3 linked regions of the Variovorax paradoxus genome follow. The protein of the gene in region 2 interacts with the protein of the main gene of each other region in a pairwise test. Links are inferred from orthologs where the notes say so. Each region holds a gene or a part of one and is shown on either strand. Other genes may lie near its edges. The genes, in order: dnaQ, dnaE and holA.

Region 1 (3,556 bases), 3.6 Mb from region 2 along the record:
CATGGGCGGCCTGGTCGAGCGCATCGTGCCGCGCAACCAGACCATCCCCACCGCGATGGCGCAGGACTTCACCACCTATCAAGACGGCCAGACGGCCCTTGCGTTGCACGTTGTGCAGGGCGAGCGCGACCTCGTCGCCGATTGCCGGAGCCTCGCGCGCTTTACGCTGCGCGGCATTCCGCCGATGGCCGCGGGTGCAGCGCGCATCCGCGTGACCTTCACGGTCGATGCCGATGGCCTTCTGAGCGTCAGCGCCAAGGAGCAGGGCAGCGGCGTCGAGGCCAGCGTCACGGTCAAGCCGTCGTACGGGCTTTCGGACGACCAGATTGCGACCATGCTGCAGGAGAGTTTTTCCACGGCGCAGCAGGACATGCAGGCGCGTGCGCTGGTCGAGGCCCGCGTGGATGCCGAGCGCATGCTGCTCGCCACGCAGAGCGCACTCGATGCCGACGGCGATTTGCTGACCGAAGATGAACGTGCCGCCATCGACGCTTCGATGGCAAAGCTGCGCGAAGCCGCCACGGGCACAGACGCCGCCACGATAGAAGCCGCCACCAAGGCGCTGGCCAACGACACCGAAGCCTTCGCCGCCCAGCGCATGAACGCGGGCATTGCGCGTGCCTTGTCGGGCCGCAAGGTCGAATCCCTCTAAGAACAGCATGCCCACCATCAAGATTTTTCCGCATCCCGAATACTGCCCGCAGGGTGCAGAAATCACGGCGCCGGCCGGCACCTCCATATGCGAGGCGCTGCTCGACAATCACATCAATATCGAGCACGCGTGCGAGATGAGCTGCGCCTGCACCACCTGCCACGTCATCGTGCGCCAGGGGTTCAGTTCGCTGAACGAAGCCGAAGAGGGCGAGGAAGACCTGCTCGACCGCGCCTGGGGCCTGGAGCCACAATCGCGCCTCAGCTGCCAGGCCATCCTGGCGCAGGAAGACGTGACGGTCGAGATTCCGAAATACTCGATCAACCACGCCAAAGAGAACCATTGAGAGAGCCCCCGAATGTCGCGCCAGATCGTCCTCGACACTGAAACCACCGGCCTTTCCGCCGAGAACGGCGACCGCATCATCGAGCTCGGCTGCGTGGAGCTGTTTGCGCGCAAGCTTACGGGCAACGACCTGCACATCTACTTCAACCCCGAGCGCGAGAGCCATGAAGACGCGCTCAAGGTGCACGGCCTCACGACCGACTTCTTGCGCGACAAGCCAAAGTTCGCCACGCTGGCCAACGACATCGTCGAGTACCTGCGCGGCGCCGAGCTGATCATTCACAACGCGGCCTTCGACGTCGGCTTTCTCAACAAGGAACTCGAGCTGGCCGGCCTGCCGCCGCTGCGCACCTTCGTCGGCGAAGTGACCGACACGCTGGCCATGGCCAAGCAGGTGTATCCGGGCAAGCGCAATTCGCTCGATGCGCTTTGCGACCGCTTTGGCGTCGACCGCTCGAACCGCACCTTTCACGGCGCCAAGCTCGACGCGCAGCTGCTGGCCGACGTGTACATCAATCTCACGCGCGGCCAGGACGCGCTCTTGATCGATGTGTCGTCGAACGAGCCGGCGCAGGGCACCACGGTGGTTGCCATCGACCTGAGCCAGTTCGACCTGCCGGTGATCATTGCGGGCGAGCAGGAGCTTGCGGCGCATGAGGCGGTGTTGTCGCAGCTCGACAAATCGAGCGGCGGGCGCACGCTGTTTCGGCAAAACGGCTGAAATGCTGTGGCATAATCGAAGGCTTCGCGCAACGCGATTAATTCAACGGCACCGAAACACGGCGCCAGAGAATTGACAGGGCGGTTAGCTCAGGGGTAGAGCACAGCATTCACACTGCTGGGGTCGGAGGTTCGAAGCCTCCACCGCCCACCAAATTCCCCCAAACGAAATCAGCGACTTGGATTGTCCAAGTCGCTTTTTGTTTTGCGCGCCGCTTTTGGGCCCGCCGCACGCAACTGTCGACTCGTGCTGACGCCAGTTCCCGCTTCGCACCGGCCCAGTTTGCTGGCCGAACGCGTACACCCACCGGGAAGGAGACCGACCATGGCCACTCACCCCGACATTCCGCCAGACCTGCCCGTGGAGCCCGACGAAGGGCCGAGCACGCCGCCCGACGATCCGACCGATCCCGAGCCTCCGCCCACCATCTCGTGAATCCGGCGCGCGGGCCGCGATAAGCTCGCGCCATGGATGAACTTGATTGCGCCGTCATCGGCGGGGGTGTGGTGGGCCTGGCAGTGGCGCGCGCGTTGGCGCTCGCGGGCCGGGAAGTGGTGGTGCTCGAGGCGGAAGGTGCCATTGGCACCGGAACCAGTTCCCGCAACAGCGAGGTAATTCACGCGGGCATCTACTATCCGCAGGGCTCGCTCAAGGCCCGGCTGTGCGTGGAGGGCAAGCAGGCGCTTTATGAATATGCCGCGGAGCGCAGCTTGCCGCACAAGCGCTGCGGCAAGCTGATCGTGGCGACCTCGCCCGAGCAGATGGCGCAGCTCGAAGTCATTCGCGCCAAGGCTGCGGCCAACGGCGTCCATGACCTAGTGCTGCTGACCGCGGACGAGGCCGTCGCGATGGAGCCGCAGTTGCATTGCGTGGCCGCATTGCACTCGCCGAGTACCGGCATCGTCGACAGCCATGCGCTGATGCTGAGCCTGCTGGGCGACCTGGAGAACGCAGGCGGAATGCTGGCGCTGAAATCGCCCATTGCACGCGCGGAATGTGGCGCGGACGCTATTGTGCTGGTAGCGGAAGACGGCACGGCGCTGCGCTGCAATACCGTCATCAATGCGGCGGGGCTCAACGCGCCTGAGCTGGCCAGGCGATTCGAAGGCCTGCCTGCGGCAGCCGTACCGACGGCGTACTTTGCAAAGGGCAACTACTTCACCCTGTCTGGACGTGCGCCTTTCACCCGGTTGATCTACCCGGTGCCCGAGGCCGGCGGCCTGGGGGTGCACCTGACGCTCGATCTGGGCGGCCAAGCCAAGTTCGGCCCCGATGTGCAATGGGTGGAGTCGGCCGACGACCTGGTGGTGGACCCGGCGCGCGGCGACGGCTTCTACGCCGAGGTGCGCAAGTATTGGCCCGCGCTGCCTGAAGGGGGATTGATACCGGGTTACGCCGGCATGCGCCCGAAGATTTCCGGACCGAACGAGCCCGCCCGCGACTTCATGATCGAAGGACCCGAGTCGCACGGAGTGAGGGGGCTCGTCAATCTCTTCGGCATCGAATCGCCGGGGCTCACGAGCAGCCTTGCCATCGGAGGCTATGTGGCTCGCTTGCTTGAAAGCGCCTGACGGAGGCCGCGCAGCCCCTTTGTGTGCAGAAGTCTGAAGAACTGCCGCGCATGAGGGGCTTTTGTGCCTGTAACATGACACCACGCCATTTGCTGGCGTGAAGCCGCCGGCGCGGTGCCGGTGTCATCACGGAGGAAAGATTCCAATGAGTGCATCCAACAACATCGAGGCAGCAGCCGAAGACATCGCGAGCGACGTGCGCGGCGTGCTGGCCAGCAAGGACCTGGATTCGGTTCCCCACATCAAGGCGCTGCGCCAGCGCATCGA
Region 2 (11,925 bases):
GGCGAGCTGCTGGCCCAGTTCGACGGCACCGCGCGCCCCGCGCAAGCCCCCGAGCGCGGCCGCATGGACCTGCGCAGCTACGGCATCGGCGCGCAAATCCTGCGCGAATGCGGCGTGCACAAGATGAACCTGCTCGGCACGCCTCGCCGCATGCCGAGCATGGCCGCAGGCTACGGCCTCGAAATTGCCGGCTACCTCACGAAAGACTGACACGACATGCAAGGTGCAAACAAGGGAGCGGACGCAAAGCCGCTCGACGGAAAAGGGCTGCGCATCGGCATCGTCCAGGCACGCTTCAATGCCGACATCACCGACGCGCTGGCCGCGGCCTGCCTTGCCGAGTTCGAAAGGCTCGGCGTGACGGCGGACGACATCCACCATGTGCAGGTTCCCGGCGCGCTTGAAGTGCCCGTGGCCCTGCAGGCCATGGCCGTGCGCGGCGGCTACCACGCGCTTGTGGCGCTGGGCTGCATCATCCGCGGCGAAACCTACCACTTCGAACTGGTGGCCAACGAATCCGGCGCGAGCGTAAGCCGCATCGCGCTCGACCATCGCATTCCTATCGCCAACGCGATCCTCACGACTGAAAACATGGAGCAAGCCATTGCCCGCCAGACCGACAAGGGCCGCGATGCGGCCCAGGTGGCTGTCGAGATGGCGCAATTGCTGGCCTCCCTCAAATGACCGAAGACAACAACAAGACAGCAGGCGCCAAGCCGCGCCAGGCGCGCACCGGCCTCACCAGCACCGGCGCACGCAAGGCCTCGGCCAAGTCCAACCGCAGCCGCGCGCGCGAATTTGCGCTGCAGGCGCTCTACCAGCACCTGGTGGGCCGCAACGACGCCGCCGCCATCGACCAGTTCACGCGCGACCTCGCAGGCTTCCACAAGGCCGACGCGGCGCATTACGACGCGCTGCTGCACGGCGCCATCGAAGGTGCGGAGCAGCTCGACGCGCTGATCCGCCCGCTGCTGGACCGCAAGTTCGAAGAGATATCGCCCATCGAGCACGCCGTGATGTGGATCGGCGTGTACGAGTTTCAGCACTGCCTGGACGTGCCATGGCGCGTGGTGCTCAACGAGTGCATCGAGCTTGCCAAGGAATTCGGCGGCACCGACGGCCACAAGTACGTGAACGCGGTGCTCAACGGCCTGGCGCCGCAACTGCGCGCGGCCGAGGTGGAGGCCGACCGCACTTCCGGCAAGGCAAGAACGTGAGAATCTCGGCGCGCGCACAGCGCATCGAACCGTTCTATGTGATGGAGGTTGCCAAGGCCGCCGGCGTGCTGGCGCGCGAAGTGGCCCATACCGACCGGCCGATGATCTTCCTGAACATCGGCGAGCCCGACTTCACCGCGCCGCCGCTGGTGCAGGAAGCCGCCGCACGCGCGGTGCGTGCCGGCGCCACGCAGTACACGCAGGCCACGGGGCTCGATCATTTGCGCGAGCGCATCAGCGGCTGGTATGCACAGCGCTTTGGCGTCGACGTGCCTGCGCGCCGCATCGTGGTGACGGCCGGTGCATCGGCCGCACTGCAATTGGCCTGCCTGGCGCTCATCGAATCCGGTGACGAAATCCTGCTGCCCGACCCGAGCTATCCCTGCAACCGCCACTTCGTGAGCGCAGCGGACGGCACCGCCGTATTGATCCCCACGACGGCTGAAGAGCGCTTTCAGCTCACCGCCGCCAAGGTCGAAGCCGCGTGGACCGGCAAGACGCGCGGCGTGCTGCTCGCCTCGCCTTCCAACCCCACGGGCACCTCGATTGCGCCCGACGAGCTGCGCCGCATCCACAACGTGGTGTCGCAGCGTGGCGGCATCACGCTGATCGACGAGATCTACCTCGGCCTCTCGTACGACGATGCCTTCGGCCAGACGGCGCTCGCCATCGACGACAACGTCATCAGCATCAACAGCTTCAGCAAGTACTTCAACATGACCGGCTGGCGCCTCGGCTGGCTCGTGGTGCCCGAAGCACTGGTGCCCGCGGTCGAGCGGCTTGCGCAAAACCTCTTCATCTGCCCCAGCACCGTGTCGCAATATGCGGCGCTGGCCTGCTTCGAAGAGCCGAGCATTGCCGAATACGAACGCCGCCGCGCCGAGTTCAAGGCGCGCCGCGACTGGTTCATTCCGCAGCTCGACGCGCTTGGCCTCAACGTGCCGGTGGTGCCCGATGGCGCCTTCTACGCCTGGGCCGACTGCACCAGCGTCGCCGAGAAGCTCGGCATTTCGGGCAGTTGGGATTTCGCCTTCGAAACCATGAAGCGCGCCCATGTGGCCGTGACCCCCGGCCGCGATTTCGGCACAGCCGAAACCAGCAAGTTCGTGCGCTTTTCCACCGCCAGTTCGATGGCGCATCTTGAGGAATCCATCGAACGCCTGCGGGCGATGATCGCGAACCCGGCCCGATGAGCTACGCGTTTCCAATTCGCGTCTACTGGGAAGACACCGATGCCGGCGGCATCGTGTTCTATGCCAACTACCTCAAGTTCATGGAGCGCGGCCGAACCGAATGGCTGCGCTCGCTGGGCGTGGAGCAGCGAAAGCTGCGCGAGGAAACCGGCGGACAGTTCGTGGTGAGCGAAACGCAGCTCAAATACCATCGCCCCTCCCGCCTCGACGACGAACTGCTGGTTACAGCCGATCTCCGACAAATGGGTACGGCGTCGTTGATAATCGGTCAACAGGTGCTATCAAAAACAGAGCAAGAGCGAACGGGGGCTGCGGCGCCCGTCCTGCTGTGCGAAGGCACCATCCGCATCGGCTGGGTGGACGCCACCACATTGCGCCCCGCGCGCATACCGGCCCAAGTTTCGGGAACCCTCGAGCGCTCCGGCGGCTCCATGACTCAACCTTTCAAGCCATGAACCAAGACCTCTCGATCATCAATCTCCTCCTCCACGCGAGCTTCGTGGTCCAACTGGTCGTGCTGCTGCTGGTAATCGTCTCGATTGCCAGCTGGGCCGCGATCATCCGCAAATACTTTGCACTGCGCCGCATGCGCGCGCTGAACGACGACTTCGAGCGCGAGTTCTGGTCGGGCACCAGCCTGAACGAGCTGTTTGCCTCGGCCGCCCAAAATGCCAAGTTCGCCGGCCCCATGGAGCGCATCTTCGCTTCGGGCATGCGCGAATACCAGAAGCTGCGCGAGCGCCACGTGAGCGACGCCCCCACGCTGCTCGACGGCGCCCGCCGCGCCATGCGCGCGAGCTTCCAGCGCGAACTCGACGCGGCCGAGCAAAACCTGTCGTTCCTGGCCACCGTCGGTTCGGTATCGCCCTACGTCGGCCTCTTCGGCACGGTCTGGGGGATCATGCATGCCTTCACCGGCCTGGCCGCGCTGGCCCAAGTGACGCTGGCCACCGTTGCGCCCGGCATTGCCGAAGCACTGGTGGCCACCGCCATCGGCCTGTTCGCCGCCATTCCGGCGGTGGTGGGCTACAACCGCTTTGCGCGCGAAATCGACAAGATCGCCATTGCGCTCGAAACCTACATCGAGGAGTTCTCGAACATCCTGCAGCGCAACCTCTCGGCCCATCCGGCCGCGAGCGCGACGGCGGCTTCGGCGACTCCGGGCAACCGCTGAACGGAGGCCAAGCGCATGCCCGCCGTTTCATCCCGGGGCCGAGGCCGCCGCACGATCAACGAGATCAACATGGTCCCGTTCATCGACGTGATGCTGGTGCTGCTGATCATCTTCATGGTCACCGCGCCGCTCATCACGCCGAGCGTGATCAACCTGCCCTCGGTCGACCGTGCCAACAAGCAGCCCGACAAGCCCATCGAGATCGTCATCAAGAGCGACGACGAAGTGCAGATCAAGAAAGACTCGTCCGCCGGCAGCGGCGGCACGTCCGTTCCCATGACCCAGATCGGCTCCGCGGCCAAGACCGCCCAAGGCGGCGACGACCAGCGCCCGGTGGTCATCAGCGCCGACAAATCCGTCAAGTACGAAACCGTCGTGAAGGCGATGAACCAGCTCAAGCGCAGCGGCATCGAGCGCGTGGGCCTGTCCGTTACCACCACGGGTGGCAAATAAGGCATGTCGCTCGCCCTGGATCGCCCCGAGTTCGCACCACCGCCGCAACGCGGCACGCCACGTGCGGTGCTGCTGGCATTGGTCGCGCATGCGCTGCTCATCGCTGCGCTCACGTGGGGAGTGCGCTGGCGCAGCGACCCCGACGAGGGCGCAGTCGATGCCGAGCTGTGGTCTTCCACCGTGCAGCAGGCCGCACCGCGCCTGTCCGCACCGCAAGCCCCTACGCCTGCTCCCGCGCCTCCGCCGCCTGCTCCCGCACCGCCGCCACCGCCGCCGCCGCCCCAGGTAAAGGCGCCCGAGCCCGCGCCGCCGCCGCGCGCCCCTGACATCGCACTCGAGCGCGAGAAGAAGCTCAAGGAAGAAAAAGAACAGAAAGAGCGAGAGCTCGAGCGCCAGCAACAGCAGCGCAAGAAAGAGCTCGAGGCCAAGCAGCGCGCCGAAGACGAAGCCGAGCGCAAGAAGGAACAGCAGAAGAAGCTGGCCGAGCAGAAAAAGCAGCAGCAGGAGGCAGAAGCCAAGCAGGCCGAAGCCAAGAAAGCCGAAGCCAAACAGGCGGAGGCGAAAAAAGCCGAGGCTGCCGCCAAACAGGCCGCCGCCGACCGCGCTGCAACGCTCAAGCGCATGCAAGGCCTTGCAGGCGCCAGCGGCAGCGACGACTCCAAGGGCACTGCCTTGCGTTCGTCAGGGCCTTCGAGCGGCTATGCGGGGCGCATTGCCGCCGCGGTTCGCCCGAACATCACCTTCCCCGATGCTGAAACGGTCAATGGCAATCCTGCCGCCGAGTTCGAAGTGAACCTCGCGCCGGACGGCACCATCGTCGGCGTCAAGCTGACCAAGTCGAGCGGATTGTCCAGCTGGGATGAAGCCGCCGAGCGGGGCCTACGCAAGACCGACAAGCTGCCGCGCGACAACGACGGACGCATCTTCCCGTCGCTGATCGTCTCGCTGCGGCCCAAGCGCTAGGAACCCGGCCAGGCGTTACGCGCGCCTGGCCACCTCGTCGTTCAGCCGTCTTGCTCGTTCAGTCGTAGACCACCGCGGCTTTTCCAGCTTCAGCCTGTGCCGTCCAGCTTGCCAGCGCGGCATCGGTCGGGAAGAACTTGGCGCGCTCGCCAAGCTGCAACTCGACTTGCGCGCCGCCGCGTGCCATTGAAAGGCGCACGGGCAGCCCCTGCACCAGGTCGCCGTGCTCGCTTTGCTCGGTCCGCGGCGGAAAATCCTTCACCAGGCGCGCGATGTCGGGCGCCTTGCCATTCACGGCCACCCGCAGGAACTTGCCGAAGCGGCAACGCGCCGTGGCCAGGTCCCACACCTGCTGCACCTGAAAGCGCGCCTCGAAACCGCCGCGGCCCGGCTGGAGCCGCCCGCTCACGATCACCAGTTCGTCGTCTTTCAGGGTGTTGCGGTTCGCATTGATCAGCGCCTCGTCGGCGGTCGCGTCGATGGAGTCCGACTTGTCGTCGAGCTTGAAGATCGCCAGCCGTCCGCGCTGGCCGTTGATCACGCGGAAGTCGCTCACGATGCCCGCAATCACCTGCTGGTCGCGCGTGTCCATCAGGTCGCCGATCTCGCGCTTGCAGAAGCGCCGCACCTCGTGCGCCACTTCGTCGAACAGGTGGCCCGAGAGATAGAAGCCCACGGCCGTCTTTTCGTAGGTGAGCCGCTCCTTCACGCCCCAGGGCGTGGCGTCGACCAGTTCGGGCTCCTGGGTGGCCGAGCCGTGCTCGCTGTCGCCGAAGATGTCGACCTGCGCCGCATTGGCCTCGGTAGCCACAGCAAACTCGAAGGCGCGGTCGACCGAGGCAATGAGCGAGGCGCGGTTCTGCTGGATGGCGTCGAACGCGCCGGCCTTGATGAGCGCTTCGACCGTGCGCTTGTTGATGCGCTGGCGGTCGATGCGCACGCAAAAATCGAACAGGCTCTTGAACGGCCCGCCCTCTTCGCGTGCCCGAACAATGGCTTCGACGGCGAGTTGTCCCGTGCCCTTGACGGCCCCCAGGCCGTAGCGAATCACCTTGTCGGTAACCGGCTCGAAGCGGTAGTTGCCGCGGTTCACGTCCGGCGGCTCGAAGGTAAGGCCGAAGTTTTTCTGCGCGTCTTCGAACAGCACCTTGAGCTTGTCGGTGTCGTCCATTTCCACGGTCATGTTGGCGCAGAAGAACTCGGCCGTGTAATGGACCTTGAGCCAGCCCGTGTGGTACGCCAGCAGCGAGTATGCGGCGGCGTGCGACTTGTTGAAGCCGTAGCCCGCGAACTTCTCCATCAAGTCGAAGATCTCGTCGGCCTTGTCCTGCGGAATGCCGTGCGTCTTGAGCGCGCCCGCGCGGAATTTCTCGCGGTGCTCGGCCATCTCCTCGAGCTTTTTCTTGCCCATGGCGCGGCGCAGCAGGTCGGCGCCGCCAAGCGAGTAGCCGCCCAGGATCTGCGCGGTCTGCATCACCTGCTCCTGGTAGACCATGATCCCGTAGGTCTCGGAGAGCATCTCGGCCACGGCCGGATGCGGATACTCCACCTCTTCGCGGCCGTGCTTGCGCGCCACGAAGCTCGGAATCAGGTCCATCGGGCCCGGCCGGTACAGCGCGTTGAGCGCAATCAGGTCTTCAAGGCGCGTGGGCCGTGCGTCCTTCAGCATGCCCTGCATGCCGCGGCTTTCAAACTGGAACACCGCTTCCGTCTTGCCCTCGGAAAACAGCTTGTAGGTTTCGCGGTCGTCCAGCCTGATGTTCTCGTACGCGAAGTTCTCCTGCCCCTTGTGGCGCTTGACGATGAACTCTTTGGCAATCTCGAGAATGGTGAGAGTGGCCAAGCCCAGAAAGTCGAACTTCACGAGGCCGATGGCCTCCACGTCGTCCTTGTCGTACTGGCTCACGGCCGAGTCGCTGCCGGGCTGCTGGTACAGCGGGCAAAAATCGGTGAGCTTGCCGGGCGCAATCAGCACGCCGCCCGCGTGCATGCCGATGTTGCGGGTCATGCCTTCGAGCTTTTGCGCAAGCTCCACCAGCATGCGCACTTCTTCTTCCTTCTCGATGCGGGCCGCAAGCTGCGGCTCCATCTCGATGGCGTAGTTGTTCTTGTCGCCGTCCACCTTCGGATCGGGCGGGTACTGGATGGTGACAGGCTGGCCGGGCTTGTTCGGAATGAGCTTGCTGATGCCGTCGCAGAACATGTAGCTCATGTCCAGCACACGGCCCACGTCTCGAATGGCGGCGCGCGCGGCCATCGTTCCGAAGGTGGCGATCTGGCTCACGGCCTCGCGGCCGTACTTGTCCTTCACGTAGTCGATCACGCGGTCGCGATTGCCCTGGCAGAAGTCGATGTCGAAGTCGGGCATCGAAACGCGTTCGGGGTTCAGGAAGCGTTCGAACAGCAGCTTGTATTCGAGCGGGTCGAGGTCGGTGATCTTCAGCGCATAGGCCACCAGCGAGCCCGCGCCCGAGCCCCGGCCCGGGCCCACCGGACAGCCGTTGTTCTTGGCCCACTTGATGAAGTCGCCCACGATCAGGAAGTAGCCCGGGAACCCCATGTTCAGGATGGTGTTGATCTCGAACTCCAGCCGCTCGACGTAGCGCGGCCGCTCGGCATCGCGCTTGGCGGGGTCTGGATACAGGTGCACCAGCCGCTCCTCGAGGCCCGCGAACGACTCCTGGCGGAAGAACTCGTCGATCGGCATGCGAACGCCTTCACTGATGAAGGGCGTCGGAAAATCAGGCAGTTGCGGCTTGCCGAGCACCAACGTCAGGTTGCAGCGCTTGGCAATCTCGACCGTGTTGGCCAACGCACTCGGCACGTCGGCAAAGAGCGCCTCCATCTCCGCGGTCGACTTGAAATACTGCTCTTCGGTGAACTTGCGAACCCGGCGCGGGTTGCCAAGAATTTCACCCTCCGAGATGCAGACACGTGCCTCGTGCGCTTCGTAGTCCTGGCGTTCGGCAAACTGCACGGGGTGCGTGGCAACCACGGGCAGGCGCAGCCGCGCGGCGAGCTTCACGGCGGCAATCACATGTGGCTCGTCCTCCGGACGTCCGGCGCGCTGCAGCTCGATGTAGAAGCGGTGCGGGAACATGCTCGCCAGCTGCAGCGCCAACTCTGCGGCGCGTTCTTCCTGTCCCTGCAAGAGCGGTGCACCCAACGGTCCGGCTTGCGCGCCCGAAAGCGCAATCAGCCCACCCTGCAACTCTTCGAGCCATTCGAGCTTGCAGGCCGCCTGCGACTGGCCCCGGCCCACGTTCTGCGTCCAGGCACGCGCCAGCAACTCGGAAAGGTGCAGGTAGCCCTCCATGTTCTGCACCAGCAGCACGATCCGCGTGAGCACGCCGGGCTCCTTGCCCAGCCCCTCGACGAAGATTTCAGCGCCGATGACCGGCTTGACACCCTTGCTGCGCCCCTGCTTGTAGAACTTGATCGCCCCGAACAGGTTGTTCAGGTCGGTGATGGCCAGTGCGGGCTGCTTGTCGGCAGCGGCGGCCTTGACGACTTCGTCGATTCGATTGGTGCCGTCGACGACGGAAAACTCGGTGTGCAGGCGCAGGTGAACAAACATCCTCCCATTGTAGAAACCGGCACTCCACGATGTGGGTTGGCAATCCCTACAATTCCGCCCCGTGCAAGAGATTTTGAATATTGCGGCCTACAAGTTCGTAGCCATCGACGACAGCCCCGTGCTGCGTGAAGACCTGCGCGGGCGCGCCCAGGCGCTGGGCCTCATGGGCACCATCCTCCTGGCGCCCGAGGGCATCAACCTGTTTTTGGCTGGCGCTGCCGACGCCATTCGCAGCTTTGTGGCCAGCCTGCGCGCCGATCCGCGCTTTGCAGACCTGGAAACCAAGGAAAGCTGGTCGGCCACGCAGCCCTTCCGCCGCATGTTGGTGAAGCTCAAGCGCGAGATCATCCGCATGGACCATCCGGCCATCCAGCCGGCGGCCGGCCGCGCACCCGGCGTGGACGCGCAAACGCTCAAGCGCTGGCTCGACCAGGGGCATGACGACGCAGGCCGCGAGATTGCGCTGCTGGATACGCGCAACGACTTCGAGGTCGACGAAGGCACCTTCGACGGCGCAATCGACTGGCGCATCACCAAGTTCACCGAGTTCCCCCCGGCGCTCAAGGCGCACCGCGCCGATTTCGCGGGCAAGACGGTGGTGAGCTTCTGCACGGGCGGCATCCGCTGCGAAAAGGCCGCCATCCTGATGCGCGAGGAAGGCGTGGAGAATGTGCTGCAGCTCGAAGGCGGCATCCTGAAATATTTTGAAGAAGTCGGCGGTGCGCACTACCACGGCGACTGTTTCGTGTTCGACGGCCGCCGCGCGCTGGCGCCAGACCTGAGCGCGCGCGCAGCCGATGCGAGTGCGCGCGCATCGGAAGACCCCGACCTGGAACGTAAAAGCTAGGCCCCGCAGCGCGAGGCCTTCTTTGCTGCGAACCCGTCAGACCGGCACGGTGCCGACGTCGGGCTCCCGCACGCCAAAGGGCTTGCCCGGCAGCGGAATGAATTCAGTCTCACCCGGTACATGGCCCATGCGCTGTGCGGCCCAGTCGGACCCTGCCTCCAGAATGCGCTCGCGCCGGCTGGAGACGAAGTTCCACGTGATGTAGCGCGGGCCATCGAGCGGCTCGCCGCCGATCACCATCAGGCGTACCGCCACATCGGTGCTCAGCACCGCGCCCTGGCCGTCCGGCAGCACAACCATTGTGTGCGCCTCAATGGCCTCGCCGTTGACGCGCGCATCGGCATCGACGGCATAGACGGCTAGTTCCGCTGCAAGCGCGGGCAGTTCGAAGCGGCCGCCCGCGGGCAACGCAATATCGAGGTAGAGCGTCTGCGACCGCGTCTTGACCGGTGAGCGCTTTCCAAAAGCCTCGCCCACCAGCACGCGCACTTGCGCGCCCTGCTCCACAAGCTCGGGAATGGCGCTGGCCGGCGTGTGCTCGAAGCTCGGCTCGACCTCTTCATGCGCCTGCGGCAGCGCGGCCCAGAGCTGCAAGCCGTGATTCACGTAGGTATCTGCCTTGAGCCGCTCGGGCTTGCGCTCGGAGTGCACGATGCCGCGGCCCGCCGTCATCCAGTTGATGGCGCCGGGCAAGATTTCCTGCACGCTGCCGAGGCTGTCGCGATGCATCATCGCGCCCTCGAAAAGATAGGTGACCGTGGAAAGGCCGATGTGCGGATGCGGCCGCACGTCGTGCTCGGCGCCGGGCTGCTCGGTGGCCGGGCCAAAGTGGTCGAAAAAGACGAACGGGCCGACCGAGCGGCGCTTCGCGGCCGGCAGCAGGCGCCGTACCTTGAAGCCGCCGCCGAGGTCCTTGTCGGCGGGATGCAGCGATTGAAGGGAGTCCATACGCCGCATCATGCCTCAGGCCTTGCCGGCCACCCAGCGGTCGGCGGCCTTGGCCACGCGCTCGCCGAACAGGCGGGCGGTGTCCAGGTCGCCCTGCGGCATTTCGGCGGGCGAAGAGTCCGAGGGCGACTGAGCCATGGCGCCGCTGAACGAAGCCACGTAGTTGATGTCGTTGCGCTGCGCGGCCTTGGTGTTGCTCGGCATGATTGCAGTGCCGACCCAGACGCCGCCTTGCTGCATTGCAAGCGTGAACAGGTAGTGCAGCGTGGAGAGCTTGTCGCCGTTCATCGATGCACTGTTGGTGAAGCCCGCAAACATCTTGTCTTTCCAGGCCTGCGTGAACCACGGCTTGGACGACGCGTCGGCAAACTTCTTGAACTGCCAGCTCACGCTGCCCATGTAGGTGGGCGAACCCATGATGATGGCGTCGGCTGCATTCAACGTTTCCCAGCCGCCGGCCGGCAGGTTGCCGTCGGCATCGATCTGGACCAGCTCGGCATTTGCGCCTTCTGCCACGGCTTGGGCCATGCGTTGCGTGTGGCCATAGCCCGAATGAAAAACAACTGCGATCTTGGACATGAAATGACTTTGAGTTGAAGGTGAAGAAATCAGAGGCGGCAAGAAGACAAACCGATCAGCGCTTGTCGATGCTGAAACGGCCGGCACCGAAGGCGACAAAGGCGAGCAAACCGCCGGAAATGGCGATGTTCTTGAAGAACATCAGCTGGTTCACGAAGGCCTTGTCGGCGGGCATGCTCCAGTAATTGTGGAACAGCACCGAAGCCGCCACAGTGAACACCGCCAGCACCACGGCCGCCAGGCGCGTCTTGAAGCCGACGAGCAGCATCAGGCCAAGACCCAGCTCCACGACGATTGCAATGACTGCCGCAACCTGCGGCAGCGGCGCACCGACGGACGAGATGTACCCCACCGTTCCCGCAAAGCCCATGAGCTTGCTGAAGCCCGCGGGCACGAAAAGCAGCGCCAGCAAAATGCGGCCCACCAGCGCCAGCGTGTCTTGCGCGGCGGTGGGATTGTTGATGGCGGTTGCGCTGATTGCAGTGGTTGTCATGATGAAACTCCTCGGTTGTTGAAAATTGAAATTTGAAAGAAGAGAGCAGGAGCAAAGAGTGCGCCTGCCCAGGCCGCCAGGTCAGGCTGCCAGGTCGAACACAAGCACTTCGGCATCCTTGCCGGCGCCGAGCGTCAATTGCGATTCGCCCTGGAGCATTGCGGCGTCTCCGCCCGACAGCTTCTGGCCGTTCACTTCGAGTTCGCCGCGCACCAGGTGCACGTAGCTCTTGCGCTCGGGATCGAGCGCCAGGCTGGCTTTTTCATCACCGTCGAGCAGGCCTGCGAACAGGCGCGCATCGGCGTGCACCGTGACCGAGCCGTCGGCACCGTCGGGTGAAGCCACCAGGCGCAGCTTGCCGCGCTTTTCGTCATTGCCGAATTTCTTCTGCTCGTAGCCCGGCGCAATGCCGCGCACGTTCGGCTCGATCCAGATCTGCAGGAAGTGCGTGGTCTCGTCGGCCTTGTGGTTGAACTCGCTG
Region 3 (10,633 bases), 2.2 Mb from region 2 along the record:
CTCAGTCAACCTTGATCCCGCCCTGCTTGATCACCTTCTCCCAGCGTTGGCTGTCTTCCGAAATGACTTTGGCCAGCGCCGGACCGGCGCCGCAGGTGTTCACGGCGCCGAGCTGTGCAAAACGCTGTTTCGTTTCGGGCAGGTTGCACACCTCGACCAGCGCTGCCGACAGCTTTTCGATGCCGGCCGCGGGCATGCGTGCCGGCGCCATCACGCCGACCCAGACCGGCACGTCCATGCCTGGCAGCCCTGTTGCCTCGGCCACCGTCGGCGGGGTGCCGAGGCTGGGCAGCGCCGCGCGCGAGAAGGTGCCGAGCACGCGGGCCTTGCCGCTTGCGACCATCGGCTCGATGGAGGCTGCGCTGGTCACGATCAGCGCCACCTGCCCGCCGAGCAGGTCGGTGAGCGCCGGGGCCGCGCCGCGATACGGCACATGCAGCAGGTTCACGCCGGCCGCCTGCGCCAGCAGCGCGCCCGTCAGGTGCGACACCGTGCCGTTGCCGGTGGATGCGTAGGTGACTTGGCCGGGCTTGGCCTTGGCGTCGCGCAGCAGGTCGGCCAAGGTCTTGTAGGGGCTTTCGGTGCGCACGGCCACCGTCATGGGCGTGTCCCCGACCAGGGCCACGGGCGCGAGGTCGTGCGCCGGGTCGTACGGCATCTTTGCCTGCAGGTGGGGGGTGATGGTGATGGCGCCGCCGGTGGCCAGGAGCACGGTGGCGCCGTCGGTCGCCTTGGCCACCGCATCGGCCGCCACGATGCCGCCAGCACCCGCCTTGTTGTCGACGATGACGGTGCCGCCCAGCTTTTCGGTCAGCTTGGCGCCCAGGTATCGGGCAATCACGTCCTGCGCGCCGCCCGGGGCGAAGGGCACGACGATTCGCAGCGGCTTGTCGTTGTTGGCCTGCTGCGCCCACAGCGGCGTGGCAGTGGCAAGGCAGGCCGCTAGGCCCAGAGCGAGGGGTTTCCAAAGCAGTTTCATGGCTTTTTCCGATCTGCGTCAGGTGGCAGGAAGTCCCGCATTTCTGGGGGCGAGTCTAGTCCGGCGCGATAATCCGCCTTCCCCGGCCGCTCCGAGCCGGGCTCCTGCCGAACCGTCATGAACCCCAGCTACAAACCCAGCGACGTCGAGTCCGCTGCCCAGGCGCAATGGAGCGCCGCCGATGCCTACCGCGTCACCGAGGACGCGAGCCGTAAAAAGTATTACGCCTGCTCGATGCTGCCGTACCCCAGCGGCAAGCTGCACATGGGCCATGTGCGCAACTACACCATCAACGACATGCTCACGCGCTACCTGCGCATGAGCGGCTACAACGTGCTCATGCCCATGGGCTGGGACGCCTTCGGCCTGCCGGCCGAGAACGCGGCGCTCAAGAACGGCGTGCCGCCGGCCAAGTGGACGTACGAGAACATCGACTACATGCGCGGGCAGCTCCAGGCCATGGGCCTGGCCATCGATTGGAGCCGCGAGATCGCCACCTGCGACCCGAGCTACTACAAATGGAACCAGTGGCTGTTCCTGAAGATGCTCGAAAAGGGCATTGCCTACCGCAAGACCCAGGTCGTCAACTGGGACCCGGTCGACCAGACCGTGCTCGCCAACGAGCAGGTGATCGACGGCAAGGGCTGGCGCACCGGCGCCACGGTCGAGCGCCGCGAGATCCCGGGCTACTACCTGAAGATCAGCGACTACGCCGAAGAACTGCTCGAGCACACCCAGCACAAGCTGCCGGGCTGGCCCGAACGCGTCAAGCTGATGCAGGAGAACTGGATCGGCAAGAGCGAGGGCGTGCGCTTCGCCTTCACGCACGACATCAAGGACGCGAGCGGCCAGCTGATCCAGGACGGCCGCATGTACGTGTTCACCACGCGCGCCGACACCATCATGGGCGTGACCTTCTGCGCCGTGGCACCCGAGCATCCGCTGGCCGCGCACGCCGCCACGCTCGACCCCAAGGTCGCGGCCTTCATCGAGGAATGCAAGGCCGGCGGCACCACCGAGGCCGAGCTTGCCACGCAAGAAAAGAAGGGCGTGCCCACGGGACTCACCGTGACGCACCCGATCACCGAAGAGCAGGTGCCGGTGTGGGTGGGCAACTATGTGCTCATCAACTACGGCGACGGCGCCGTGATGGGTGTGCCCGCGCACGACGAGCGCGACTTTGCCTTTGCCAACAAGTACGGCATCGAGATCATCCAGGTGGTGCTGGTCGACGACGAGCCGCACTTCGACTATCACAAGTGGCAGGACTGGTATGGCGACAAGCAGCGCGGCGTCACCATCAACTCCGACAACTTCAGCGGCATGACCCACAAGGAGGCCGTGGCCGCCGTGGCGCATGCGCTCGGCCAGAAGGGCCTTGGCGAGATGCAGACCACCTGGCGCCTGCGCGACTGGGGCGTGAGCCGCCAGCGCTACTGGGGCACGCCGATCCCGATCATCCATTGCGACGAACACGGCGCGGTGCCGGTCCCCGAGAAGGACCTGCCAGTGGTGCTGCCGACCGATTGCGTGCCCGACGGTTCGGGCAACCCGCTCGCCAAGCACGAAGGCTTCCATGCCGGCGTGGTCTGCCCCGTCTGCGGCAAGCCCGCGCGGCGCGAGACCGACACCATGGACACCTTCGTCGACAGCTCGTGGTACTTCATGCGCTACTGCGACCCGAAGAACGACCAGGCGATGGTGGCCGAGGGTGCCGACTACTGGATGCCGATGGACCAGTACATCGGCGGCATCGAGCACGCGATTCTTCACCTGCTGTACGCGCGCTTCTGGACCAAGGTGATGCGCGACCTGGGCCTTGTGAAGGCCGATGAGCCCTTCAGCAAGCTGCTCACGCAGGGCATGGTGCTGAACCACATCTACTACCACCGCGACGAAAAAGGCGGCAAGAACTACCACCCGCCGCTGGAGGTAACGCCCGTGCTCGACGCGCAGGGCCGCATCGTCGGAGGCACCACCGCCGACGGCATGAAGGTCGAGTACGGCGGTGTCGGCAAGATGGGCAAGAGCGAGCGCAATGGCGTCGACCCGCAAGACCTGATCGAGAAGTACGGCGCCGACACCGCGCGCCTGTACACCATGTTCACCGCGCCGCCGGAAGCCACGCTCGAGTGGAACGACGCGGCCGTCGAAGGCAGCTACCGGTTCCTGCGCCGGGTGTGGAACTTCGGCGTGGCGCAGGCCGACGTACAGCCCGTGGCCGTCGGCGGCCAGTCTTTCGGCAAGAACGCCCAGGCGCTGCGCCGCGAGGTGCACACCGTGCTGCGCCAGGTCGACTACGACTACCAGCGCATGCAATACAACACGGTGGTGTCGGGTGCGATGAAGCTGCTCAACGCGCTCGAAGGCTTCAAGCCAGACGGCAGCGCCGGCGACGCTGCCGCGCTGCGTGAAGGTTTCGGCATTCTGCTGCGTTGCCTCTACCCCGCCACGCCGCACATCGCCTTCCAGCTCTGGCAGCAGCTCGGCTACGACAAGGAACTGGGCGGCCTGCTCGACGCACCGTGGCCGGTGGTGGACCTGGCTGCGCTCGAGCAGGACGAGATCGAGCTCATGCTGCAGGTCAACGGCAAGCTGCGCGGCGCGCTGCGCGTGCCGGCCGGCGCTTCCAAGGCCGAGATCGAACAGCTCGCGCTTTCCTGCGACGACTTCGTCAAGTTCGCTGAAGGTGCGCCGGCCAAGCGCGTCATCGTGGTGCCCGGCCGCCTGGTCAACGTGGTCATTTGAATAACGACTCAAGCATGAACAATCGAATTGCCTCGCTGCCGCGCCGCAGCTTTCTACTGGGCCTGACCGCCGCGGGCGCAAGCCTCGCGCTGGCCGGCTGCGGGTTCGAGCTGCGCAAGGCGCCCGTGTTCGCGTTCAAGACGCTGGCCGTGTCGGGCAATTCGGAGCTCATCAACCGGCTGCGCCGCGAAATGCGCGCGGCCGGCACCGTGACGCTGGTGCCGCCCGCCGACGCGCAGACGGCCGACGCGATTCTCGAGATTCTCAACGAGAGCCGCGACCGCTTCGTGATCTCGACCAACTCCGCAGGCGCGCTGCGCGAACTGCAGCTGCAGCTGCGCGTGCGCTTCTCGCTGCGCACGCCCGGCGGCAAGACATTGCTGCCGGCAACCGAGGTTTCGCAGACGCGCGACCTGAGCTTCAACGAAACCAATGCGCTTGCGAAAGACGGCGAGGCCGAGCTGCTGTACCGCGACATGCAGGCCGACATCGCGCAGCAGCTGATGCGCCGCCTGGCTGCGGTCAAGGAACTCTAGGCGCGAGCCTGCGCCTGCCGCGATCCCATGCAACTTGCCAGCGCCCAGCTCGGGCCCCATCTGCAAAAGGGGCTGAAGTCTCTCTACACGATCCACGGCGACGAACCGTTGCTCGCGCAAGAGGCCGCGGATGCCATTCGCGCCGCGGCGCGCACCCAGGGCTATACCGAGCGCAGTTCGTACACCGTGGCCGGCGCGCACTTCGACTGGAGCGCGGTGCTTGCGGCGGGCGGTTCGCTCTCGCTCTTCGCGGACAAGCAAATCGTCGAGATCCGCATTCCCTCGGGCAAGCCCGGCAAGGACGGCAGCACGGCGCTGCAGCAATTGGCTGAAGCGGCGCAGGGCAACGACAGCACGCTCACGCTCGTGATGCTCCCGCGGCTGGACAAGGCCACGCGCACGGGCGCCTGGTTCTCGGCCTTGGAGAACAACGGCGCGAGCATCCAGGTCGACCCCATCGAACGTGCCGCGCTGCCGCAATGGATTGCGCAGCGGCTGGGCCTGCAGGGCCAGCGCGTGATGCCGGGCGATGAGGGCCAGCGCACGCTGCAATTCTTTGCCGACCGCGTCGAAGGCAACCTGCTTGCGGCGCACCAGGAAATCCAGAAGCTCGCCCTGCTGCATCCGGCGGGCGAACTGAGCTGGGAGCAGGTGGAGGCCGCGGTCAACAACGTGGCGCGCTATGACGTGTTCAAGCTGTCGGAGGCCGTGCTTGCGGGCAATCCGCAGCGCGTGGCGCGCATGCTCGACGGCCTGCAGGCCGAAGGCGAGGCCGAAGTGCTGGTGCACTACACGATTGCCGAGGACATCCGGGCACTGAAGCGCGTGAAAGATGCGATGGCCTCGGGCCGTCCGCTGCCCATGGCGCTGCGCGAGAACCGCATCTGGGGCCCGCGCGAACGTGCCTTCGAGCGCGTGCTGCCAAGGCTCGACGACCGCATGCTGGCCCGGCTGCTGCGCGCCGCGCATGTGGTGGACGGCATTTGCAAGGGCCTCAAGCAGCCCGATTGGCCCGCCAGCGGCTGGCAGGCGCTGCAGCGTCTGGCGCTGATGCTGTGCCGCGCTTGCAGCAGTGGCCCGGTTCCCTCTCGCTGAGGGAGAAAGGACAACGCCCAAGGGGTGCAAAGCCCGGGGTTGATCCAAATGCAGGAAAATGCCGACATGAACGCGTTCAACGTCAGCGAGCACATGCAGGCCCTCGGCCTGCAAGCCAAATCCGCCGCATTCCTCATGGCCCGTGCGGATGCAGCTACCAAAAACAGAGCATTGAAGGCCTTGGCCAAGCGCCTGCGCGAAGCCGGCCTCAGCCTTTCGGAGGCCAACCAGAGGGACCTGGAGCGTGCCACGGCCGCGGGCCTGCCGGCGCCGATGGTCGATCGCCTCAAGCTCACGCCCAAGGTCATCGAGACGGTGGCCCAGGGCTGCGAGCAGCTCGCCGGCATGGCGGACGTGATCGGCGAGATCATCGGCATGAAGCAGCAGCCCAGCGGCATTCGCGTCGGCCAGATGCGCGTGCCGATCGGCGTGTTCGGCATGATCTACGAGAGCCGCCCCAATGTGACCATCGAGGCTGCGAGCCTCGCCATCAAGAGCGGCAACGCGGCCATTCTGCGCGGCGGTTCGGAAGCCATCGAGTCGAACAAGGCGCTGGCGCTGCTGGTGTCCGAGGCACTCGCCGAAGCCGGCCTGCCGGTCGATGCGGTGCAATTGGTGCAAACCACCGACCGCGAGGCCGTGGGCCAGCTCATTGCCATGCCCGAGTTCGTGGACGTGATCATTCCGCGCGGCGGCAAGGGCCTGATCGAGCGCATCAGCCGCGACGCCAAGGTGCCGGTCATCAAGCACCTGGACGGCAATTGCCACGTCTATGTGGACGATTCGGCCGAATTTGAAATGGCGCTGCGCATCGTCGACAACGCCAAGACCCAGAAATACAGCCCCTGCAACGCGGCCGAAGGCCTCCTGGTGTCGGCCGCGGTGGCCGAAGACTTCCTGCCCCGCATTGGGGCCATCTTTGCGGCCAAGGGCGTGGAAATGCGCTGCGACCCGGCTGCAGCGCGCATCCTGCGAGCGGACGATGCCGCAGGTTCAAACGCAAGAATCGTCGATGCGGTCGAGTCCGACTGGTCCGAGGAATACCTTGCCGCGGTGATCAGCATCAAGGTGGTCGAAGGCGTCGACGAAGCCATCGCGCACATCAACCGCTACTCGAGCCATCACACCGACGCCATCGTCACGCGCGACCATGTGCATGCGCAGCGCTTTTTGCGCGAGGTCGATTCGGCCAGCGTCATGGTCAATGCGAGTACACGCTTCGCAGACGGTTTCGAGTTTGGCCTGGGGGCCGAGATCGGCATCAGCACCGACAAATTCCATGCGCGCGGGCCGGTCGGCATCGAAGGGCTGACCTCGCTCAAGTACGTGGTGCTGGGGCAGGGCGAAGTGCGCACCTGAGACCTGGAACGCGGCGGACTGAACCAAGTCCGGTATACGTAGTCTTGTCATTGGGGCGGCCACCCCCAAATCCTACAATTCCGCTATACCTTCAAGTACAAATCCAATAAGGCCGCCGCATGGTTCCGCATCTAGTCACCGCCCTGACCGGCCCGATCAACGAACTGGAGCAGCGGGTACTCGACTCCACGCCCGCCATCGAGCGCTGGTTCCGGCTCGAATGGATGGAACACACGCCCCCGTTCTACAGCGCGGTCGACATCCGCAATGCCGGCTTCAAGCTTGCGCCGGTCGACACCAATCTTTTTCCGGGCGGCTGGAACAATCTCACCAAGGAAATGCTGCCGCTCGCGGTGCAGGCCGCGCAGGCCGCCATCGAGAAGATCTGCCCGGAGGCGCGCAACCTGCTGGTCATTCCCGAGAACCACTCGAAGAACACCTTCTACCTTGCCAACATTGCGCAGCTGGTGCGCATCTTCCACATGGCGGGACTCAACGTGCGGGTGGGCTCCATCGACCCGGCCATCAAGTCGCCCAAGAAGATCGAGCTGCCCAACGGCGAAACCGTGTGCCTGGAGCCCGTGGTGCGCAGCAAGCGCCGCCTCGGCCTCAAGAATTTCGACCCCTGCACCATCCTGCTCAACAATGAGCTGTCGGCCGGCACGCCGGGCATTCTGGAAGACCTGCACGAGCAGTACCTGCTGCCGCCGCTGCACGCCGGCTGGTCGGTGCGGCGCAAGAGCAACCACCTGCACAGCTATGAAGAGCTGTCCAAGCGCTTCGGCAAGCTGCTGGGCATCGACCCCTGGCTCATCAACCCGATCTATGCGCGCGCCGAAGGCATCGACTTTGCCGAAGGCCGCGGCATCGACGTGCTGACCAGCCATGTGGACGCGGTGCTGACCAAGGTGCGCCGCAAGTACAAGGAATACGGCATCAACGAGAAGCCCTTCGTGATCGTCAAGGGCCAGACCGGCAGCGACGGCCCGGGCGTGATGACGGTGCACGACGCGAAAGAGGTCGAAGGCCTCGTCGGAAAGCCGCGCGCCGCAGCGGGCAGCAAGGCCGCCGCGGCCAGGGAGCTGCGCGGGCCCGGCGAGGTGATCGTGCAGGAAGGCGTGCTGACCAATGAGCGCGTGCACAACGGCGTGGCCGAGCCGGTGGTCTACATGATGGACCGCTACGTGGTGGGGGGGTTCTACCGCGTGCATGCCGAGCGCGCCCCGGACGAAAACCTGAAGTCTCCCGGCGCGAGCTTCGTGCCCCTGGCTTTTTCGGAAAGCGCGCATCTGCCGCAGCCCGGCGCCAAGCCCGGCGCGAGCGCGCCCAACCGCTTCTACATGTATGGCGTGGTGGGCCGCCTGGCCATGGTGGCAGCCAGCTACGAGATGGAAGCCACCGATCCGGACGCGGAAATCTACGAATGATTTTCCGGGGTGGGTTGCGGCAGGGGCGGTCGGCGGCAAAATAGCGGCCCCACAGTAAAGGAAACAAAAGGGCGGAGGGTGCGCGCAAACGGCTGAAAACGCCGGCGCGGCGGCATCCCGGGGCGTGTGACACCTGGTTACGCGTTTGCAGTTCGCTCTTTTTCCCATCGACTTCGTGTCACCTCCCAAATCTTCCTCCGCCGCCGCCTTGATCATCGGCACCATCGGTGTCGTCTATGGCGACATCGGCACCAGCGTGCTGTATGCAGTCAAGGAAGTGTTCGGCCACGGCCACCTTCCTTTCACCATCGAGAACGTCTACGGCATCCTGTCGATGTTCTTCTGGACGCTCACCGTCATCGTGTCCATCAAATATGTGGTGCTGGTGCTGCGGGCCGACAACGAAGGCGAGGGCGGCCTGGTTGCCATGCTCGCGCTGGCCTCGCGCGCGGTGGCCGACAAGCCCAGGCTGCGCAATGTGCTGCTGCTGGTGGGCATCTTCGGTACCTCGCTCTTCTATGGCGACGGCGTCATCACGCCCGCCATTTCGGTGCTTTCGGCGGTCGAGGGCCTCGAGGTGGTGTCGCCCCACTTCAAGCACTATGTGCTGCCGGTCACGCTGCTGGTGCTGTTCTGCCTCTTCGTGGTGCAAAAGCGCGGCACCGCGGGCATCGGCAAGTTCTTCGGCCCGATCACGCTGGTGTGGTTCCTGGCCATTGCCGTGCTTGGCGTGTCGCAGATCGTTCACCACCCCGAGATTCTCAAAGCGCTGAACCCCTGGTTCGCGCTGAAGTTCATGTGGGACAACCCGGGCACCAGCTTCATCCTGCTGGGCGCCACGGTGCTGTGCGTCACGGGTGCCGAGGCGCTCTACGCCGACCTGGGCCACTTCGGCAAGCGGCCGATCCGCCTGGCGTGGTTCACGGTGGTGATGCCGGCGCTCACGCTCAACTACTTCGGGCAAGGCGCATTGCTGCTCGAGAACCCGGAGGCCGTGAAGAACCCGTTCTTCATGATGGCGCCCGAATGGGCACTCGTTCCGCTGGTGCTGCTGGCCACGGCCGCCACGGTCATTGCGTCGCAGGCACTCATTACCGGCGCCTTCAGCGTCACGCGCCAGGTCATCCAGCTGGGCTACCTGCCGCGCCTGAACATCGAGCACACGAGCGTGCGCACTGCCGGGCAGATCTACATTCCGCTGGTCAACTGGGGCCTGTTCGTGGCCATCGTGCTGGCGGTTGTCATGTTCCGCTCGTCGAGCAGCCTGGCCGCGGCCTACGGCATTGCGGTGACCACCGACATGCTCATCACCACGGTGCTGACCTTCTTCGTGATCCGCTATGCATGGAAGCTGCCGCTGGCGCTGTGCATTGCGTCCACGGCGGTCTTCTTCGTGGTCGACTTCCTGTTCTTCGCGTCGAACCTGCTCAAGCTGTTCGAAGGCGGCTGGTTCCCGCTGGTGATCGGCGGCGCCGTGTTCACCTTGATGATCACCTGGAAGGAAGGCCGCCGCCTGATGGGCGAGGTGCAGCGCGCCGATGCGATCGAGCTCAAGGCGTTTCTCGATTCCGTGTTCGAAAGCCCGCCGGCGCGGGTGGAAGGCACGGCGGTGTTTCTTACCGCGGAGCCGGGCGTGCTGCCCAACGCACTGCTGCACAACCTGAAGCACAACAAGGTGCTGCACGAGCAGAACATGTTCGTCACCGTGCGCAACCACGAAGTGCCCTGGATCCCGATGGACAAGCGCATCGAGATCGAGGCGCTCGGCCACCATTGTTGGCAGATCATCGTGCATTACGGCTTCAAGAACGACGTCGACCTGCCCCGCGCTCTGGACCACGCGCGCCTGCGCGGCTGCCAGCTCGAGCCCATGGCGACGAGCTACTTCCTCTCGCGCGACGTCGTCATTCCCACGCTCGGCAGCGGCATGGCGCCGTGGCGCGAAAAGCTGTTTGCGCAGATGCACCACAACGCGAGCGGTGCGGCCGCGTTCCTGGGGCTGCCGAACAACGCGGTGGTGGAGCTGGGCTCGAAGATCGAGATTTGAAGCCGGCGTGCGTGCGGGCCCCGCGGCTTTCGCTCAAGCGAAGTCCGCCGGCCGGTCCGCCGCAAGCTGCTGCACATGCGATGCAATCGCGCACGGCGTGGTGAGCCAGATTTCGCCCCGGTCGCGTGCACGCGCCAGGTGAGACAGCGCCGTTCGCAAGTGCCGCAGCCGATACGGCTGGCCCACGATGTACGGATGCAGCGCAAGCCCCATGACCAGCGGCTGCGCGCGCGACTGCCCGAGCATTTCGTCGAAGTTGTCGATCACCATCGCGCTGAAGTCCTTCGCATCCATCAGGCGGCCCATGATCATCGGAATGTCGTTGAGCTCCTGCGGATACGGCACCGACCAGATCGAGGCGCCGCCGCGCGTGCGCATGCGCACCGGTTGGTCGTCGTGGCACCAGTTGAGCGTGTAGCCATAGCCGGTCTCGGCCAGCAGG

The links.
Region 1: the proteins of dnaE (region 2) and dnaQ interact in binary tests that used the Escherichia coli proteins (3 or more experiments, as listed by UniProt). The link is inferred for Variovorax paradoxus from one-to-one orthologs.
Region 3: the proteins of dnaE (region 2) and holA interact in binary tests that used the Escherichia coli proteins (3 or more experiments, as listed by UniProt). The link is inferred for Variovorax paradoxus from one-to-one orthologs.

What each region holds. Positions count from the first base shown.
Region 1 is NZ_CP123990.1:1,769,614-1,773,169, forward strand. What follows is about bases 1-2,864. They hold dnaQ (DNA polymerase III subunit epsilon), read left to right. Parts: upstream 1-1,010; coding sequence 1,011-1,718; downstream 1,719-2,864. Other genes in these bases: hscA (Fe-S protein assembly chaperone HscA), read left to right, coding at 1-652; fdx (ISC system 2Fe-2S type ferredoxin), read left to right, coding at 660-998; QHG62_RS08725 (stereocilin), read left to right, coding at 2,043-2,153; QHG62_RS08730 (NAD(P)/FAD-dependent oxidoreductase), read left to right, coding at 2,186-2,864. Also shown: more of QHG62_RS08730, read left to right, coding at 2,865-3,289; QHG62_RS08735 (glycine zipper domain-containing protein), read left to right, coding at 3,435-3,556. UniProt on the Escherichia coli protein: DNA polymerase III is a complex, multichain enzyme responsible for most of the replicative synthesis in bacteria. The epsilon subunit contain the editing function and is a proofreading 3'-5' exonuclease.
Region 2 is NZ_CP123990.1:5,371,468-5,383,392, forward strand. What follows is about bases 4,859-8,968. They hold dnaE (DNA polymerase III subunit alpha), read right to left. Parts: upstream 8,578-8,968; coding sequence 5,059-8,577; downstream 4,859-5,058. Other genes in these bases: tolA (cell envelope integrity protein TolA), read left to right, coding at 4,859-5,000; QHG62_RS25750 (sulfurtransferase), read left to right, coding at 8,639-8,968. Outside these bases: ribBA (bifunctional 3,4-dihydroxy-2-butanone-4-phosphate synthase/GTP cyclohydrolase II), read left to right, coding at 1-210; ribH (6,7-dimethyl-8-ribityllumazine synthase), read left to right, coding at 217-684; transcription antitermination factor NusB, read left to right, coding at 681-1,217; QHG62_RS25720 (pyridoxal phosphate-dependent aminotransferase), read left to right, coding at 1,214-2,410; ybgC (tol-pal system-associated acyl-CoA thioesterase), read left to right, coding at 2,407-2,865; protein TolQ, read left to right, coding at 2,862-3,584; QHG62_RS25735 (ExbD/TolR family protein), read left to right, coding at 3,600-4,037; more of tolA, read left to right, coding at 4,041-4,858; more of QHG62_RS25750, read left to right, coding at 8,969-9,424; QHG62_RS25755 (pirin family protein), read right to left, coding at 9,461-10,372; QHG62_RS25760 (flavodoxin family protein), read right to left, coding at 10,388-10,951; QHG62_RS25765 (DoxX family protein), read right to left, coding at 11,007-11,444; QHG62_RS25770 (pirin family protein), read right to left, coding at 11,526-11,925. UniProt on the Escherichia coli protein: DNA polymerase III is a complex, multichain enzyme responsible for most of the replicative synthesis in bacteria. This DNA polymerase also exhibits 3' to 5' exonuclease activity. The alpha chain is the DNA polymerase catalytic subunit.
Region 3 is NZ_CP123990.1:3,132,358-3,142,990, forward strand. Bases 3,507-6,324 are described here. They hold holA (DNA polymerase III subunit delta), read left to right. Parts: upstream 3,507-4,290; coding sequence 4,291-5,358; downstream 5,359-6,324. Other genes in these bases: leuS (leucine--tRNA ligase), read left to right, coding at 3,507-3,727; lptE (LPS assembly lipoprotein LptE), read left to right, coding at 3,742-4,263; QHG62_RS15210 (glutamate-5-semialdehyde dehydrogenase), read left to right, coding at 5,425-6,324. In the rest of the region: QHG62_RS15185 (NAD/NADP-dependent octopine/nopaline dehydrogenase family protein), read right to left, coding at 1-9; QHG62_RS15190 (Bug family tripartite tricarboxylate transporter substrate binding protein), read right to left, coding at 2-979; more of leuS, read left to right, coding at 1,097-3,506; more of QHG62_RS15210, read left to right, coding at 6,325-6,717; gshA (glutamate--cysteine ligase), read left to right, coding at 6,837-8,144; QHG62_RS15220 (potassium transporter Kup), read left to right, coding at 8,320-10,191; QHG62_RS15225 (polysaccharide deacetylase family protein), read right to left, coding at 10,225-10,633. UniProt on the Escherichia coli protein: Part of the beta sliding clamp loading complex, which hydrolyzes ATP to load the beta clamp onto primed DNA to form the DNA replication pre-initiation complex.